DNA from 2 places in the Corynebacterium sp. Marseille-Q4381 genome. Region 2 is predicted to be linked to the other one. Evidence: predicted binding sites of a transcription regulator. Region 2 holds the regulator's gene; the other holds the start of a gene.

Region 1 (9,432 bases), on a different contig from region 2:
TGACCAACCAGCAGCACGGGGAGGTTCGACGTCTTCGCCAGGGTGGTGAGCGCGGCGGTCACGGCGCGGGACTGCGCCACGCCACCGGGCACGCCCTCCACGCCCGAGGCGTGCATGGTCTGCACCGAGTCGACGATGAGCAAGGTCGGGTTGACGGCCTTGACGTGGCCGAAGACGGTGTCGAGGTGGGACTCGGCGGCGAGGTAGAGGGTGTCGCGCAGCGCTCCCGTGCGCTCAGCACGGGCGCGGACCTGGCCCGCGGATTCCTCGGCGGTGACGTAGAGCGCCTTCTTCCCCTGCTGCGCCCAGCGTGAGGCGACTTCAAGGAGGAGGGTGGATTTGCCCACGCCGGGCTCGCCAGCCATCAGCACTACGGAGCCGGGGACGACGCCGCTGCCCAAAACGCGGTCAAGCTCCCCGATGCCAGATGTTACGGCGTGGGTGGCCGCAGCGTCGATAGAGGTGATCGGCTTCGCGGCAGTTGTGGGCGTGAGTGCGGAGGTGGAGGTGAGGGGGGACGACGTGACGTCGTTAAGCAGGTGCTCCTCCTGCAGCGTTCCCCACGAACCGCACTCCGGGCACCTGCCCAACCACTTGGGGGAGGAGTACCCGCATTCGGTGCAGGTGTGGATTACCCGCGCCTTTTTGGCCAAGCTGCTTCGGGACTTACTTGGACGGGTCGCGGTCGACCTGGCCGGACGCCACGATCGGCGCGGAGACGGTCGCGGTGACTTCGATGGAGCCGGTGTCGAAGTTGAACTTCACCGGCACGTTGCCGCCGTACGCGAAGTTCTTGTTTTCCACGGAGGTTGCGACGTACTGGGTGCAGTCGCTGTCGGTCTGCGGCATGCGCTCGAGGCTGGACGCCGTGTCGCCCACCAGCACACAGTTGTAGGTGATCTTCTGGCTGGAGCCGAGGTTGACAGGGGTGCCGTCAACGGTGGCGGACTGGAGCGTGTGGTCCTTCATCGAGGTGTCCTGGTTCGTCGCGACGAACTTCAGCGCGGCCTGGCCGTTCTCCTCAAGGATGAGCGTGACGTCCTGAACTGACAGGGCTCCGTCCTCGGTGAAGACGGAAGCGCCGTCGACCGCGGCCACCTGGCTCGAGGTCTGGGTAATCTGGCCGGCAGAGCAGCTGGCCAGGGCCAATGCGCAGGCGATCGCGGCAACCGGCTTCAGGGACTTCACGTCGATGTCCTCCATCGTTGTTGGAAAAATTGCTGTGAAAATTATAGGCGAATTACCCCGGCCAACTCTACTCGCAGGCCCGCCTTATTTCCGAGTTTCGCAGTGGTACTCTAGCCGGCATGGAATTCAACGTCGGAGAAGTAGTGGTCTACCCGCACCACGGTGCAGCCCGCATCGCTGACATCGAGCAGCGCGAGATCGGCGGCGAGACGCTGGACTACCTGGTGCTGCAGATCCTCCAGTCCGACTTGGAGGTTCGTGTCCCGGTCAAGAACACCGAGCTTGTCGGCGTGCGCGACGTGGTGAACGAGGAGGGTCTGCAGAAGGTCTTCTCGGTGCTGCGCGAGACCGACGTTGAGGAAGCTGGCAACTGGTCCCGCCGCTACAAGGCGAACCAGGAGCGCCTGGCTTCCGGCGATATCAACAAGGTGGCGGAGGTTGTGCGCGACCTGTGGCGCCGCGACCAGGGCAAGGGCCTGTCCGCGGGCGAAAAGCGCATGCTGGGCAAGGCACGCCAGATCCTCGTGGGCGAGCTTGCGCTGGCTGAGCCGGTCGACGAGGCGAAGGTCAAGGAGATGGAGTCCGGTATCGCCAAGATTATCGAGGAGCAGGTAAAGGCTGGCATCGTCGAAGATCCGCGCGATGCAGTCGAGGACGATATGGACCTCGACGACTTGAGCTTCGACGACGAAGACGACGACGAGAACTAGCTCAGTGCAGCGCCCGGTCGTCGCCGTTGTCGCCGCCGCGGGGAAGGGCACCCGCCTCGGTGCGGAGGTGCCCAAGGCGTACGTGCCGCTCGCTGGCTCAAGCCTCGTCGAACGCTCGGTGGCTGCGATCGAGGCTTCGGGAGTTGCCGACGACATCATCGTGACCGTCGGCGAGGGGATGCTCGACGTTGCCGTGCGGGAACTCAAAGGCCACAGCGTGCGCTTCGTCGCCGGCGGTGCGGAGCGCGCAGACAGCATCCGCAACGCGCTAGAGAGCATTTCGCTTGCCGACGCCTGCGTTATCATCCACGACGCCGCCCGCGCACTCACCCCGCCCTCGTTGTTCACCCGCGTGGCTTCCGCCGTGCTCGACGGCGCCGATGCGGTCATCCCCGTCCTGCCCGTCGCGGACACGATCAAGGTGGTGTCTGGCGGGCGCGTCGTTTCCACCCCCGACCGAGCCAGCCTGCGCGCGGTGCAGACCCCGCAAGCCTTCGACCTGCGCACCCTCCGGGCCGCGAACGAGGCGTTTTTCGCGTCTCCGCAGACCTTCGCCGCAACAGACGATGCTTCGCTTATGGAGTGGCACGGAGTGGACGTGCACACCGTCGACGGGGACCCCTTGGCGTTCAAGGTGACAACCCCGCTCGATCTTCGCCTTGCCGAGGCCATTCTCGCTCGTTAACCCGCTTTTATTCTTCTTCGCAACGCTATGTTCGTCGCGTTTGCTATAAGTGTTTCAACCTCTTAACGGGGCCTGTTTGGGATCGAAAACAACTGCTAAAAACGATGTTTGGAGCGGTTGTTATAGTCCCGGTAATCGATTGCATGTGCGAAGAAGAAAGTGGGTGAAACGATGGCGTATTTCGCAACGGAGCGCGGCGGCGACGAGCTGTGCGCCTTGGGGCACTTAAGTCGAGAGATCGAGTACGAGGTGTTCATCCGATACGCGGTCAACGTGGCGGAGATAGACGACGCTGACCTCGACCTCCAAGTCAACCGCCTCAGCGCGGCGTTGGGGTGGCGCCCAGCCCGGGTGCGGGACGGGATCCTGGCGTACTACACGCTGCGCAGCCTGCCCAAGTTGGCGGCGATGCAGAAGGAGACGAAGCGCCTCGATCTCGACCGGGTGCGGGCGATCTCCGAGGTGGTGACCCTGCTTTACGACCTTCCCCAAGAAGACATCTTCGAAGAGTTCGACGACTACCTCGTCACCATGTTCACCCCGAAGCGTGACGGTGCGGAGCTGCCCTCACCGCGAACGATCAAGCGCAAGCTCATCGAACTCGTCCGCAAGATCGACGCTTCGCTCGCCCCAAACAAGAACGAGAAGAAGAAGCGCAAGGACGACAAAGATCAGCGCGACGGCGCGTGCGAGGTGGATTTAGTCGCCCTCGACCAACGTAATTCGCAGTTGACCTTGGGCGGCAACAACCTGCTGATGGGCCTGATCAACAAGTCGGTGGAAACGACTGCGAAGATGCGGAACCTCTCCAAGGGCGAGACCGTCAAAAAGCTGCTGCTCGGCGAGATTTCCCCAGCAGCCAACATCACCCTCCACCTTTACGCGCCCAAGGGCGAGCCCGAGTCCTACTACATCCCCCAGATTGGCTGGACCGACGCGGAGGGGACCGAGGCCGTCGCGCAGTTCCTCGCGGACCACGATCACCGCGTCGTCGACCTCGACCAAGCTGCCGAAGCCCGCACGAACGCGTACGTGCCCACCGACGCCATCCGAGCCTACGTTCGCGCCCGTGACGGCTTCTGCATCTTCCCGGGCTGCGAGGTGGAGGCGGAGCGCTGCCAGCTCGACCACCGCATCCCCTTCGACGACGGCGGCGAGACGGCCCCGTCGAACCTCTTCTGCCTGTGCCAGAAGCACCACAACATGAAGACCGACCGCCGCGCGTACTACGTCGTCGACCCCGTCACGGCCGACATCGTCTGGCTCTTCGAAGACGGCACCTACCAGCTGACCAAGCCAGACGGCATCATGGGCAGCTACACCACGCCGCAGCGCCCGCGCTGGAAGCAGACGATTAAACAGCGCATCGAGAAACGCACCAAACGCGCGGCGTTCGACGCCCGCTGCCACGCCACAATCGACAAGTACCTCAGCGACGCCGACTTCTTCACCTGCATCCAAACCCTCCACCAGCTAGAGAAGACTTACGCGCTGAAGTTCGACTTCTGGCCGGACGCGCCGCCATGGGTGACCTGCAGCTACGGGGAATGGCGGGCGTTCAGGCTCGGTGCCTACCGCGACGGTTACGTCTCCGCCGACACGTTGATTGCTGAGTTCGGCGACGAAATGGCCGAGACCTTGGGGGTGGGTGTGCCGTTCTAGGTACGGTTGAGCACATGCACAATCTTCGCGCGGGGACCGCGTTCGACGCCCACCAACTCCAGGCGGGCAAGGAATGTTGGATCGCAGGCGTGCTCCATCCCGGCTACGACGGCTGCGAGGGCCACTCGGACGGCGATGTGGTCAGCCACGCCATCGTCGACGCCGTGCTGTCGGCGGCGGGCCTCGGCGACTTGGGGTCCTTCGTGGGAGTCGGCCGCCCCGAATACGACGGCGTGCGCGGCGTGCAGTTGCTGCAGGAGCTCAAGCAGCTTGTCGACGCCCACGGCCACTCCATCATCAACGCCTCCGCACAACTCATCGCCCAAACACCGAAAATGTCGAAAGTCAGGGAGGAGTGCGAACGCACCTTGAGCGAGGCTCTCGGCGCACCGGTGTCCGTGTCGGCGACGACGACCGACCACATGGGCTTCACGGGCAGCGGCCAGGGGCGCGCAGCGATTGCCACCGCGTTGGTGGAACTTGGCACGAAAGTACCGACTTCGGGAACTTAGGTACCTGACCTGCTCTTTCAGCTTCTCCCCAGGGGGTTGTGCGGGTTAGGTTACCCGTATGAAGAAAACCTTGACCGCCCTGTGCGCCGCCGCATTCGCAGCTGTGGGCGCGCCGGTCGCTTTTGGTGTGCCTGCCATGCCGCAGGGGTACCCAATTGAGGGTCTCGACACGCCGTGCGACACCGCCACTTTCTCAGACCCGCAGTGGCGTTACGGCGAGATCGCAAGGCGCTACCTTGCTGACGGCACCCTCCAATTCACCAACCGCACCGACCAAACCGTGCCCTACACCGCAACAGTGGAAACCGGCACAAACCACAAGATCGAAGCCAACTCGAAGGCCGCGCTGCCCAACGGGTGGAACACCACCGCGAAGACGGACATCGGTCTGAAGGAATCCAACGGTTGGATCGAGGGCGAGACCTTCGGCCCGATCGAGCTGGGGCCGGGGGAGTCGTTCCGCGTCGACTACGGCGTGCTGGAGAAGGACTTCATCTCCATGTTCATGACGTGCGACAACGGGGTCTTGCGCAACGGGCCCGGCGCGAACGTGATCCGCGGAACCGGTCCTGCGGAGCGGTACGCCTTCGCGTACGTCGTTAAGGCGGACGGGACGGTGTCGGATGTGGCGTTGGAGGTGCCGTCGAGAAGCGAAGGCGCAAACTCGCGGCCGGTCGGTGACACATACACGGCGACGTCGGGCCCGAGTCTTGAGCAGATCGCCAGCCCGCGCGACACGCGCGTGGCGCCGGGGCCGAACTTCCGCCGCGACCCGGACTGGCCGCAGCTCGGGCAGAAGGCGCGGCCGGGGGACAAGTCCTACTACCCGTACGACATCGAAGCGGTGGCGCCGACGTTCCGAAAACCCGGCTACTCGCAGGACTTTCTGAACTGGTCGAAGGGCACCTACACGTTCACACCGGTGACCGACTACGTGGTCGGCGCGGAGTTCAACGGCTACCTCAACTGGATGGGCGGCGGCGGGCGGTTGCCTGCGGGCTGGCTGGAATCGGTCGGCGCCGCGCCGCGCGCCCTCATGCCGGTGGGCACTGCGCTCAAACCTGTTGAGCTCGCGCCGGGCGAGCGGGTGCGCGTGGAGTACGGCACGACCATGACGCGGATCAACTACCGCGAGATCTCGGCTGGGCGCGACGGCGCGTACAGCCGCGTGACCGCGCACCCGCAAGCTAGCGCCCCGAGCGGGTTTTGGGCCGAGGCCCTGATCACCAGCCCGGACGGTTCGACCCGGACCGTGGACATCACACCCAACCTGTAAGAAAGAAGATTCCCATGAAGCGCGCAATTGTTTCCTCCCTCGTCGCAGCCGCCCTCGTTGCCGCACCCGCCGCCCAGGCGCTGCCGCAGCGCAACTACACCGCCGTGAACCCGACCACCATCGGCGCGTACTGCTCGAACCCGGGCGACCGGGGCCAAACGGTGAACATCGTCCGCAGCTACTTCGACGGATCCGCGGGCACCTGGACCGTGTCGAACTACAACGACGAGCCGCTGCCGGTGACCCGCTCGATCACGGAGACCAAGACGAAGACGTGGAACGTCACCGCGGGCGTGAGCTTCGATGTGGCCAAGCTGATCCAGTTCACGTTCTCCACCAGCTACACCGACACGCAGACCTACACCGTTGGTGAGCAGGTCGGACCGTACAACATCGCGCCGGGCAAGACCGCGGTGCTGCAGGCCGGCTGGATCGTCTCCGACTTCGAGGGCCAAGAGACGGTTTGCGGCGCCAACCACACCTGGCAGGGCGCGGGCAACACGTTCACCGCGACCATGCCGAAGGAGCGCCACGTGCGCGTGAGCACCCGCGACAACATGGACTGGGGGGCGTAGGTGGGGAAATACCGAGCAGCTGCGGTGGTTGTGGCGGCGTCGATGTTGATGGCGCCGTCGGCAAGCGCCGAGCCGTACGATTTCGAACTCCCGCAGCGCTGGAACACCGATCTGGCTCCGGGCAGCACCTGCGCCACGCCGGGGTTGAAGGACACCTACGTCACCGCGACGCGCCGCTGGTTCAAGCAGACGGACGCCGCCAGCGTGGCTAACGACACGGAGGAAACAGTGCCCGTCACGCAGACGGTGAAAGAGAAGCGCGTGCAGACGCTCGAGGTCTCCGGCACGTTCACCCCCAAGGGCGACCTGGTGAAGAACGTCTCGCGCGCCTACGGGTGGAAGTACGTGCACGAGGTGTCGTGGGCGCTGAACCAGAAGGTGGGGCCCTACATGCTCGCTCCGGGGACGCAAGGGCGCTTGGTGTGGGGGTTCACCATGCTCGACGGTGACGCGCAGGATGTGGTGTGTGGGGAGGGGAAGGTGTGGGAGGGCGTCGGCAAGCAGTACAGCTTCACCGTTCCTGAGGCCCGCTACTCGGAGCTTATGGTGGGTTCATCCCAGCTGTAGACTTGGGTGCCGTGACTCAACGCATCTTCGACACCGCCACCCGCTCGCTGCGGGACTTCGAGCCGGTGCGCCCCGGACACGTCTCCATGTACCTGTGCGGGGCGACGCCGCAAGCCGCGCCCCACATCGGGCACCTGCGCAGCGGCGTCGCGTTCGACATCGTGCGCCGCTGGTTCATGGCCAACGGCAACGACGTGGCGTTTGTCAGGAACGTCACCGATATCGACGACAAGATCCTGACGAAGGCCGAAGAGAACGACCGCCCCTGGTGGGAGTGGGTGTCCACCTACGAGCGCGAATTTACCCGCGCATACAACACGCTCGGCGTGCTGCCGCCGTCGGTGGAGCCGCGCGCGACCGGTCACGTCACGCAGATGGTGAACTACATGCAGCGGCTCATCGACAACGGCTACGCCTACGCGCGCGACGGCTCCGTGTACTTTGACGTGCCGGCGTGGGTGGAAGCGGGCGGGGATTACGGCTCGGTGTCGGGCAACAAGGTAGAGGACGTAAGGGGTGAGGGAGGCACCGATAAAAAGAGCCCCCTCGACTTCGCGCTGTGGAAGGCGGCGAAACCCGGTGAGCCGCACTGGCCGACACCGTGGGGTGACGGCCGCCCGGGTTGGCACCTGGAGTGCTCGGCGATGTCCACCTGGTACTTGGGCGGGCAGTTCGACATCCACGGCGGCGGTCTGGACCTGCAGTTCCCGCACCACGAGAACGAGCAGGCGCAGTCGCACGCGGCGGGCGACGGGTTTGCGAACTACTGGATGCACAACCACTGGGTGACCATGGCGGGCGAGAAGATGTCGAAGTCGCTCGGCAACGTGCTGTCCATCGACGCCATGCTCGAGCAGGTGCGCCCAGCGGAGTTGCGCTACTACCTGGGCTCGGCGCACTACCGCAGCGTGCTGGAGTACTCCCCGGAAGCGCTGCAGGAGGCGGCCGCGGGGTACCGCCGCATCGAGGAGTTTGTGAAGCGCGCCGGCTACCCCGAGCCGACGACGTGGACCGACGGGTTCGCGGACGCGATGAACGACGACTTTGGCGTGCCGCGCGCGCTCGCAGAGATCCACAACACCGTGCGCGAGGGCAACAAATCTGGCAACCCGGCCGAAGCAGCGGCCCAGGTGCGCGCGATGGCGGCGGTGCTCGGCATCGATCCGGGGCAGTGGCAGCAGCTTGACGACGCCACCAGCACCACCCGCGCCCTCGACATCCTCGTGAGCGCCGAGCTTCAGCGCCGCGCGGAGGCGCGCAAGAATAAGGACTGGGCAGAAGCGGACGCGGTGCGCGACCGGCTGGCGGAGGCCGGTATCGAGGTCACCGACACCCCGGACGGACCGACATGGGAGATGAGGTAAATGGCGAAACCGTACCAACGGCCGGACAAGCAGAAGAAGAACAAGAAGGGCCCGGCCAAGGGGTCCGGCGGCCAGATCCGCCGCGGGCTGCGGGGCAAGGGCGCCACACCGAAGGCGGAGGACCGCGTCTACCACGCGGCGCACAAGCGCAAGCTTGAGCGCCAGCGCCGCGACTCTGGTCGCCACGAGAAGGAGCAGGCGGACTTGGTCGTCGGCCGCAACCCAGTGGTGGAGTGCCTGCACGCGAAGGTGCCGGCGGAAGCGCTTTACGTCGCGCTCGGCACCAGCAACGACGACCGCTTGACCGAGGCCGTCACCCTCGCGCACTCGAAGGGCCTTCCGGTGCACGAGGTGCCGCGCCAGCAGCTCGACGACATGACGGGCAACGGTCTGCACCAGGGCATCGGCTTAAAGATCCAGCCGTACAAGTACGCGGATGTGTTCGACCTGATCGCCGGAGCGAAGGACGAGGCCGGCATGTTCGTGGTGCTCGACAACATCACGGACCCGCGCAACTTGGGCGCCGTGATCCGCAGCACCGCTGCGTTCGGCGGCCACGGCGTGATTATTCCTGAAAGGCGCAGCGCCCAGGTCACCGGCGTGGCGTGGCGCACCTCTGCGGGCACGGCGGCGCGCCTGCCCGTGGCGAAGGCGACCAACCTCACCCGCACCATCAAGGAGTTCAAGGACAACGGCTACATGGTCGTCGGCCTCGACGCGGGCGGGGAGCACACCCTGGACACGTTCGAGGGCGGCACGGACCCGGTGGTCATCGTCGTCGGCTCCGAGGGCAAGGGCATCTCGCGCCTGGTGCGCGAGAACTGCGACGTGATCATGTCGGTGCCCATGCAGGACTGGGTGGAGTCGCTCAACGCGTCCGTTGCGGCGGGCGT
Region 2 (9,432 bases):
TGCAGGCGACCGGCGCCGACACCGTGGTCTTCGACGGCGAGCTCTCGCCCGGCCAGATGGTGGCGCTGGAGGAGGCGCTGAACATCAAGGTCATCGACCGGACGATGCTCATTTTGGACATTTTCGCCCAGCACGCGAAAAGCCGCGAGGGTAAAGCGCAAGTCAGCCTCGCGCAGATGGAGTACCTCTACACGCGCACCCGCGGCTGGGGCGGCAACCTGTCGCGCCAGGCGGGTGGACGCGCCGGTTCGAACGGCGGCGTGGGCCTGCGCGGCCCTGGTGAGACGCGCATCGAGGCGGACCGCCGGCGCCTGCGCACGGAGATGGCGAAGCTGCGCCACCAGCTGCGCGCCATGCAGACGTCGCGCGAGGTGAAACGCGCGCAGCGCGCGCGATCGGCCACGCCGAAGATCGCGATCGCGGGCTACACCAACGCCGGCAAGTCCTCGCTGATCAACGCCATGACCGATGCGGGTGTGCTGGTGGAGGACGCGCTGTTTGCGACGTTGGACCCGTCGACAAGAAAAGCTCAGCTTGCCGACGGCCGCACCGTCGTCCTCACCGACACCGTCGGCTTCGTGCGCCACCTTCCGACCCAGCTCGTCGAGGCGTTCAAATCGACGCTCGAGGAGGTCGCCGGCGCGGACCTCGTGCTGCACGTCGTCGATGGCTCGGACCCGTTCCCGCTGAAGCAAATCGAGGCGGTGGGCGAGGTGCTCGCCGAGATCACGCGCGACACGGGCGAGACGCTGCCGCCGGAAATCGTGGTGGTGAACAAGATCGACGAGGCGGATCCGGTCGTGCTCGCTGAGCTGCGCCACGCGTTCGACCGCACCGGCCGCGACGTCGTCTTCGTCTCCGCGCTCACAGGCGAGGGGATTAGCGAGCTCGAGGCGAAGATCGAGATGTTCCTCAACACCCTCGATGAGCACGTGACGATGTTGGTGCCCTTCACGCGCGGCGACGTCGTGTCACTGCTGCACGAGCACGGCACCGTGCGTTCAGAAAGCTACGAGGAGCACGGCACGCTTATCGACGTCCGCCTGCCCCGCATCCTCGCCGACCAACACCGCGAGTTCGTCGTCTCCCCTTAGACGAGCTTGCTGGCTGCCGCCTCGTCCAGGATGACCGCGACGTTCTCGTGGCGCTGCAGCGCGCTGGCGGGGCAGTCCTCGGTGACCGGGCCCTCGATGAGCGCGCGCACCGCATCGGCCTTGTTTTCGCCGGTGGCGATGAGCACAATGCGCTTGGCCTCCATAATGGTGCCGATGCCCTGGGTCAGTGCGCGGCGCGGCACTTCCCCCTCGCTGTCGAAGAAGCGGGCGTTGTCCGCGATCGTCTGCGGGTGCAGGTCGATGACGCGGGTGCGCGAATCGAGGGGGCTGCCCGGCTCGTTGAAGGCGATGTGGCCGTTGGCCCCGATGCCCAAGATTTGGTGGTCGACGCCGCCGGCGGCAGCGATCGCGCGCTCGTACGCCGCAGCCGCGGCCTCCGCGTCTGCCGCGGTGCCGTCGAGAGAATGCACGTCAGCGTCCGCGATGTCGATGTGGCTGGTTAGTTCGCGCCGGATCGTCGCGTAGTACGACTCGGGGTGGGTTGCGGGTAAGCCGTAGTACTCGTCCAGCAAAAACGCTTTGCAGTTCCCGAAACTCAGGCCCTCTTCCACGTGGCGGCGGGTGAGCTCTCGGTAGGTCGGGGTGGGGGTGGAGCCCGTCGCTAAGCCGAGCACTCCTCCCGCCCGAACCGTGGGCTCCAGTAGGTCGGCTGCGGCGGCGCCGACTTCTTCTTTGGTGCTGCGGATCAGAATTTCCATGTGGAGTAATGTACTTCAGCTGCGCATTGTGGAGAAGATTTCGGCGCGGCGGCGGGGTTATCCACAATTTCGGAGGGGGCCCTTTACTTGGTGTTGTTGCGCCTCTAGCGTCTTGGCCATGACCCCGTTTGCCAGCATGATCGCCGCGTTGACGGTCGATGCCCTCGAGGGCTTCGACCGCGGCGCGGCGCTTGCCGCCGGCATTTCTTCGTCGACCGCGGGGGACTGGGAGGCGGTGCACAACGCGTACTTCGGGCCCACGCGGTACGTGCGGCTGCAGCGTCAGGCGGTGTCGCTGGCGCGTGCGGGCCGGTTCCCGCTCGATCAGCTGGTGCTCATTGAGAAGAAGCTCAAGCTCGTCGCTGATGCTGCTGAACGCGCCGCGCTGCGGGTGGAGCTGCTCCAGTCGCGCCGCTCGTACAAGTATTTGCAGCAGCGCGCGAAAGAACTCGTTCCGGTTGAGGAGAAGCCGTACAAGAAGCAGGCTTCGTTCACCCGCTCCCGGTGCGGCACCCGCGGGTTCCACATTGGTTCGGACGAGCGGCGCCTCGCCGATCTTGAGCACCGCCTGCGTGAAGGTCTCGACCCCGGTCAACCCGCGGGGCCGCAGATGGAGGAGAAGTTCTGGTCGTTGTTCGAGAACTCAGGCGGCGGCATCGCGCCAGCTGCGCCGCAGCCCTGCGTGCTGGTGCCGCTGGATAAGCACGTAGCTATTCTGCAGGGCGCAGGCGACGACACGGAGCTCATGCTTACCGACGGCACCTCAATCACCGGCGCCCAATACCTGGCTTTGCACCACGCTTGCGATCTCCAGGTGGCGCTGTTCCACCCCGAGCACGGCGCAGTGAACTTGTACCGCACCCAGCGCCGCGCCAACACCAAGCAGCGCACCTTAGCCGCGCTGGTGTCGCCCGGTTGCGCGGTACCCGGGTGCCGGTTGCCGGCCGACCACTGCGAAACGCACCACGTAACTGCGTGGAAACACGGCGGCGAGACGAACATTTCGAACCTGGCGGTGCTGTGCTCGTACCACAACCGCATCAACAACGACGACCCCGATGATGCGAGTCCCGGCTGGCAGAAACGACGGCGGCGGGCCGGTCGCATCGTGATGAACCGCGGCGGGCCGGCCTACCGAACCTGGACCGGGCACCTTCTACCCGCCAACCGCCCCGGCGCGATGGAGCTCCTGTTCGGACCGCGCGTGCCCGCGGGGTAGGAGATTGCGCCGCTCGGGTGCGATAATGGCTCCCCGTGAATGAAACGCCCCGCACTCCCGATACGACACGATTTGGTTGGACGCTGCACGGCGACGGCAAACGGGTGAGCCCCGGTGCCGTCGTCGCCCCGGATGAGCGGCTCTCCTGGCCGCGCACGATCGGCATCGGCATGCAGCACGTGGTCGCTATGTTCGGCGCCACGCTCCTCGTGCCCACCCTGACCGGGTTCCCGGTCAACACCACGCTGCTCTTCTCCGGCCTCGGCACGATCATCTTCCTGCTGCTGACAAAGAACAAGCTGCCGAGCTACCTCGGTTCGTCGTTCGCGTTCATCGCCCCGCTGACTGCCTCGCAGCAGTACGGGATGGGTGCGCAGCTCGGCGGCGTGCTGATCACCGGCCTGGCGCTCATCCTCGTCGGCGTGATCGTCCAGGCCGCCGGCAAGCGCGTCATCGACGCCGTCATGCCGCCCGTGGTCACCGGCGCGATCGTGGCGCTCATCGGTTTCAACCTCGCCCCGACGGCTGTGGCGAACGTGGAGACGCAGCCGGCGGTCGCCGGCGTCACGCTTGTGACCATCGTTCTGGTCACCGTTGCCGCGCGCGGGATGGCGTCCAGGCTGTCCATCCTCATCGGAGTGGTTGTCGGTTGGGTTTTCGCCGCCCTGACGGGCGGTCTTGACGACGCCGCCTTAGACACCATCGGCGCCGCCCCCTGGGTGGGCTTGCCCGCCTTCCACACGCCGGAGTTCCGCCTTTCGGCTGTGCTGGTGACGCTGCCCGTGCTGGTGGTGCTCATCGCCGAAAACGTCGGTCACGTCAAGGCGGTGTCCGAGATGACCCACCGCGACCTCGACTCCCTGCAGGGCAAAGCGCTGATTGGCGACGGCATCGCGACCACACTCGCCGGCGGTTTCGGCGGCTCCGGCACCACGACCTACGCCGAAAACATCGGCGTGATGGCGGCGACGAAGGTGTATTCCACGGCCGCCTATTGGGTCGCGGCGGTGTTCGCGATCGTATTGGCGTTCATCCCGAAGTTCGGCGCCGTTATTTTCACCATTCCAGCGGGCGTGCTCGGCGGCGCCTGCCTGGTGCTCTACGGGCTGATCGGCATGCTGGGCGTTCGCATCTGGCAGGACAACCGCGTCGACTTCACCGATCCGGTGAACCTCACTGCTGCGGCGGTGGCGCTGATCGTGGGTATCGGCAACCTCACGCTGCACGCCGGCCAGGTTGCCCTTGAAGGCATCGCGTTGGGCTCCGTCGGGATCATCGTGGTGTACCCGATCATGCGCTGGATCTACGACACCATCGGCGAGGGGCAGTACCGCTAAACGACGCCCTCCTAAGCGTCGTCCAAGTTCCGCTCGATCAGCGCCGCGATCGACTCGACGGCCTTCGGGTTGTCGGAGGTGACGGTGACCTCGTCGCCGAATTCGGCGCCCATCGCCATGATCATCAGCGCTGAGGCGGCATCCGTTTCGTCCTCATCGTCGCCTCCGACAAGCGAGAGAATGACTTCGTCGTCGTACTCGCCCGCGGCGTCGGCGATAACGGTCGCTGGGCGCGCGTGCAGGCCCACGTGGGAGCCAACCTTCACCGTCTTGGAAGCCATGATGGGGTCCTTTCGTTGTGCGCGAACATCAGTTGCAGTGACAACCAGTCTAGAGACTGTCGGCGATGACGACATTGACCCCGTGCCTCTCAAGATCGGCGACCAAGGACTGCGGAGCACCCCAGTCAGTCACCACCACGTCCACCGCGTCGAGCGGGGCGAAACTCACCAGGTAGTCGTTGCCGAGCTTCGTCGAGTCGCACAGCACCACCACGCGGCGCGCGTTGGTTACCATCGCAGCCTTCACCGCGGCTTCGTGCGCGTCGGCGGTGGATAGGCCGTGGTCCACTGTGAGGGCGTTGGTGCCGACAAACGCGACGTCGGCACGCAAAAGCGCAAGCGTCCGCAGCGCCGTGTCACCCACGACCGCCTGCGCAATGGCCCGCACCGTCCCGCCGAGAAGCTGCACGTCGCCGACGCCGGCTTCGGCGAGCTCCAGCGCCGCCGGCAGCGAGTTCGTCACAATCGACCACGAACTCGCCTCCGGCAGGAACGCTATCCGCTGCGCCAACGCGCTGATCGTCGTGCCCGAATCCAGAAAAATTGACTTGCCGGGCTCCGAAGGCAAAAACGCCGCTGCCGCCCTCGCGATCGCCTCCTTCGCATCAAGCGCAGAGCGCAACCGCGCAGCCAGCGGAAACTCGGACGTCATATATCCCTGGCTCGCCACCGCACCCCCGTGGACGCGCTGGACCACCCCTTCGTCGTTCAACGCGGCCAAGTCCCGCCGAATTGTTTCAGCGGTGACGTCGAAGCGCTCAGCAAGCTCCGCAACGCTCACCCGCCCCTCAACGGCGGTCAGCGCGGCGATTTGGCGGCGGCGTTCCTCGGCCTGCATCGCTGCTACAGTGCTCGGAAGACAGACACGACGAGGCCCATAATCTCGGCGTCGTCGCCCTTAATAGGGGAGAAGGCCTCGTTGCGCGGAAGAAGCCACACGCCCGTCGCGTCCTTGTGGAACACTTTCGCCGTCGCTTCGCCGTCGATCAGCGCGGCGACAATTTGGCCTTCTTCAGCCACCGGCTGCGATCGCACGACTAGCCAGTCGCCGTCGAGAATCGCCGCGTCGATCATGGAATCGCCGACGACTTTGAGCATGAACACGTCACCGTCCCCGAGCAGCTCATCCGGCAGCGGGTAGTACGTCTCGACGTTCTCCTCCGCCAGGATCGGCGCTCCCGCGGCAATCTGCCCGACAACCGGAACAAACCGCGGGCTCGACGCCTCTTCCGGGGTTTCGGCGGGGGCCGCCTTCTTTCGTTTCACGGGTTCCGGCAGGTGGCGCAGGTCCACGGCGCGAGGTTTGTTCGGGTCGCGGCGCAGGAACCCCTTCTTCTCCAGCTCTTTAAGCTGGTACGCCACCGAGGAGGTGGACTGCAGGCCCGCCGCGTCGCCGATCTCGCGGATGCTTGGCGGGTAGCCGCGCAGCACGACCGCGTCCTGGATTACCTGCAGAATGCGGCGCTGGCGCTCGGAGAGAGCGCTCATGTCGAGTTCGTTCGGGTCCGCCTTCTTGCGCGGCATGCGTTCTCCTTGGACGTTGGGGCAGTTGCTTATCGACGAAGCTACCACGCTAAGCAAGTGTGTTCGATATTCTCCACCGGTGTGCTATAAATCGAACATGTGGGCGTTAGAACAGGTGAGCGTACGAACCGGCGCCCGTGTTGGGCGGGCAGTTAGTATTTGGCCCAGTTGAATGAGAGGAGATAAGCAATGACCACCATGATTTACCCGTACGGCGGCGCACCGGCGTCGGAGGTTTGGGACGTCAACCGCGGGAGTTCCCGCACGGGCGAACGTGCCGTTGTTCGAACGTTAGCGCCCGCGAATCGAACGGCGGAGCGAACGGCTGCCCCTGCCGGTGGCCGCGCTCTTCCGCAGCACGACGGGTTCGAACCGGGTCGCGAGCGTCGCGATAATCTCGCCCTCGGCGGGCTGATGGCGGCGGCGCTGATCGCCGGGTCGCTCTTCGGCGGCGCGTTCGGCGCGGGGGATGCGCCGGTTCAACCCAGCAGCGTCTTGGAAGCGGCGCGCTAGGATAGAGGTCATGTTTTGCCCGTTCTGCCATCATGAGCAGTCGCGCGTGACCGATTCGCGCACGGTGGAAGGCGGCGCCGCGATCCGTAGACGCCGCGAGTGCACGGAGTGCGGGGGGCGCTTCACCACGGTGGAGAAAGCCGTGCTGACAGTGGTCAAGCGCAACGGGGTCAGCGAGCCGTTCGACCGCGACAAACTTATCCTGGGTGTGCGTCGCGCCTGCCAGGGCCGCGACGTGTCCGACGACGCGCTGAAGCGCCTCGCGCAGCAAGTTGAGGAGACGGTGCGCGCTCAAGGCAGCTCGCAGGTGCCGGCGAACCAGATCGGCCTCGCGGTGCTTGAACCGCTGCGCGCGCTCGACGAGGTGGCGTACCTGCGCTTCGCCTCCGTGTACAAGTCGTTCGAAAGCGCGGACGATTTCGAGTCCGAGATCCGCCTCATGCGCAGGCGCGACCGTTCGGAATTCTAGCGCCCGGTATCAGCGCCCGAGCTTGTCGGCGAGCTTCTCAATTCGTCGCTGGCTCACCGGCTGCGGCGTGCCCAGCCGCTGAGCGAACAGGCTGACGCGCAGCTCCTCGATGCGCCACAGGATGTCTTTGTAGGCGCGAGACTTCCGCACACTCGCAGGCAGTTTCGCGACACGCGCCTCGAGGTAGCGCTTCGACTCGTCGACGACCGACTGGCGGTCGGCGTCGCGGTCTGGGTCCAAGCGCATGTCTTCCAAGCGGATGCGCATCGCTTCAATGTAGCGCGGCAGGTGTTGCAGGTGGTCCGCGCCGTGGATGGTGATTGCGTGCTTCGGCAGGTAGAAGTCCAGCTGAGAGCGCATGTCATCGATCGCCGGGCCTTCCCAATTCGCCAGTTCGGTTCGCATATTCGCGTACTCCACCAGCGCGGGCGCGAGCCCCACCACGATGCGGCGCACCTCGCCAGGAACCTTTGGCTTGATCTCCTTGACAAGCGCGTCGAACTCTTCCGGGGTGCGCACTGCGCCGCCGTGCGAGAGCATGAGGTCGCGGATGACTGCGACGCGGGCGTCGTCAACCAAGCCCTCCGCGCCGCCGTGCGGGTAATGGTCCACGGCCACCTTGTGGCGCAACGGTAGCCCCTTCGTCATCTGCTGCACGGACACGGGGATCTCGCGAAGCAGCAGCGTCAACGTTGCCGTCGTCATCGACGCGTCGGCGGCCGCCTTTGTCGGGTGCACCGACACCTTTACGCCGTCCGGCGTGACCTCGAGCGCGGGGTACGCGTCGACCTCGTTGCCCTCGATGACTGTGGTGACGGTTTCGGGCACCGCGCCGAGCGTGTCGGCGGTCCACTTCTTTACCGTTTCCGAGGCGCTGGCAGCGGCGCGCTTCGCCACCGACGAGCGGATTTTGCCCGCCTGCCTGCGCTTCAGCGCGGCGAGGTCGGTGTCGTGGTCGATGATGTTGCCGCGCTTGTCAATCGCCGCGTACGTCGCTTTCAAGTGGTCAGGCAGCGCCGCGGGGTTGAAGTCGGTCCCGTTGACGCCGGAGATGCCGGCGGCGCGCAGGGCGTTTGAGAGGGCGTCGACAAGCGGAAGCTCCTCGTCGAGCAGCGGCACCGCGCGGGCGGCGAAGTCCGGCACCGGCACGACGTGTTTGCGCAGCGCCTTCGGTAGCGTGCGGATGAGTTCCGTGACCAGCTCGAGGCGCAGCCCCGGCACCAGCCAGTCGAACCCGTCCGCTTCGAAACCCGCGAGCAGCGGCACGGGCACCACCACCGTGAGTCCGTCGAACGGGGCGCCGGGCTCGAACTTGTAGCGCAGCTCGTAATCGATCGTGCCTTGGCGCCAGAGCGGCGGGAACGCCTCCTCGGACGTGTCGAGGTTGTCGTCGGTCAACAGCGCCGCCGGGTCGAAGTCGAGGTAGTGCGGGTCCGCGTGGCGCTGCTTTTTCCACCACGAGTCGAAATGCCGGGCGGTGGTCACCGTCTCGGGCAGTTTGGCGTCGTAGAAGTCGAACAGCGTGTCCTCGTCGACGACGAGGCCGCGGCGGCGGACCTTCTCCTCGACGGCGGCGGCGTCGTTGAGCAGCGCCTCGTTGTGCTCGATGAACAGGTGGTGCCGATTCCAATCGCCGCCGATCAGCGCGTGGCGGATGAACATGTTGCGCGCCCCGTCCGGGTCGACGCGGTGGTACGGCACGAGGCGGTCGCGCGCGATGGTCACGCCGTAGAGCATCGTCTTCTCGTGCACCATCGCCGCTGACCGCTTGCGCGACCACACCGGCTCGGAGTAGCTGCGGCGCAGCAGGTCGCCGGCGGCGTGCTCGACCCAGGCGGGCTCAATCTTCGCCACGTCGCGGGCGAACAGCCGGGAGGTTTCCACCAGCTCGGCGGCCATGAGGAAGGCAGGGGGCTTTTTGCTTAACGACGACCCCGGGAACACCACAAACCGCGTCCCCCGAGCCCCGTCGTACTCCTTCGAGTTGCCGTCCCGTGCGCCAATGTTGGAGAGCAGGCCGGTGAGCAGCGACTTGTGGATCGCGTCTGCGTCGCGCTCGCCGGCGACGTTCTCGGCGCGCGACCAGCCGAGCTGGCGCTCCACGTCGCGCAGCTGGCGCACGAGGTCGTACCACTCGCGGATGCGCATGTAGTGCAGGAACTCGCGCTTCATCCGCTTGCGGAAGGCGTTGCCGGACAGCTCGTCGCGCGAATCGTTGATGTAATCCCACAGCTTCAGCGCCGAGAGGAAGTCGGATTCCTTGTCTTTGAAGCGGG

What was found. The regulator LexA, encoded in region 2, represses DNA repair genes until DNA is damaged. The targets are predictions, from matches to a motif close to CGAACANNTGTTCG.
Region 1: the regulator LexA is predicted to act here: its motif matches at 2,720-2,733, upstream of V6D40_RS05795 (HNH endonuclease signature motif containing protein).

What each region holds. Positions count from the first base shown of each region.
Region 1 is NZ_JBAJNR010000005.1:131,874-141,305, forward strand. It holds gene radA (DNA repair protein RadA) at 1-653, opposite strand, end outside; gene V6D40_RS05780 (hypothetical protein) at 667-1,203, opposite strand; gene V6D40_RS05785 (CarD family transcriptional regulator) at 1,308-1,898, shown strand; gene ispD (2-C-methyl-D-erythritol 4-phosphate cytidylyltransferase) at 1,903-2,583, shown strand; gene V6D40_RS05795 (HNH endonuclease signature motif containing protein) at 2,755-4,245, shown strand; gene ispF (2-C-methyl-D-erythritol 2,4-cyclodiphosphate synthase) at 4,260-4,757, shown strand; gene V6D40_RS05805 (hypothetical protein) at 4,816-6,033, shown strand; gene V6D40_RS05810 (hypothetical protein) at 6,048-6,608, shown strand; gene V6D40_RS05815 (hypothetical protein) at 6,609-7,175, shown strand; gene cysS (cysteine--tRNA ligase) at 7,187-8,539, shown strand; gene rlmB (23S rRNA (guanosine(2251)-2'-O)-methyltransferase RlmB) at 8,540-9,432, shown strand, end outside.
Region 2 is NZ_JBAJNR010000001.1:237,234-246,665, reverse strand. It holds gene hflX (GTPase HflX) at 1-1,094, shown strand, start outside; gene nagB (glucosamine-6-phosphate deaminase) at 1,091-1,813, opposite strand; gene V6D40_RS01250 (HNH endonuclease signature motif containing protein) at 1,932-3,032, shown strand; gene V6D40_RS01245 (uracil-xanthine permease family protein) at 3,068-4,369, shown strand; gene V6D40_RS01240 (HPr family phosphocarrier protein) at 4,381-4,650, opposite strand; gene V6D40_RS01235 (DeoR/GlpR family DNA-binding transcription regulator) at 4,700-5,488, opposite strand; gene lexA (transcriptional repressor LexA) at 5,494-6,174, opposite strand; gene V6D40_RS01225 (hypothetical protein) at 6,364-6,687, shown strand; gene nrdR (transcriptional regulator NrdR) at 6,698-7,156, shown strand; gene hrpA (ATP-dependent RNA helicase HrpA) at 7,166-9,432, opposite strand, start outside.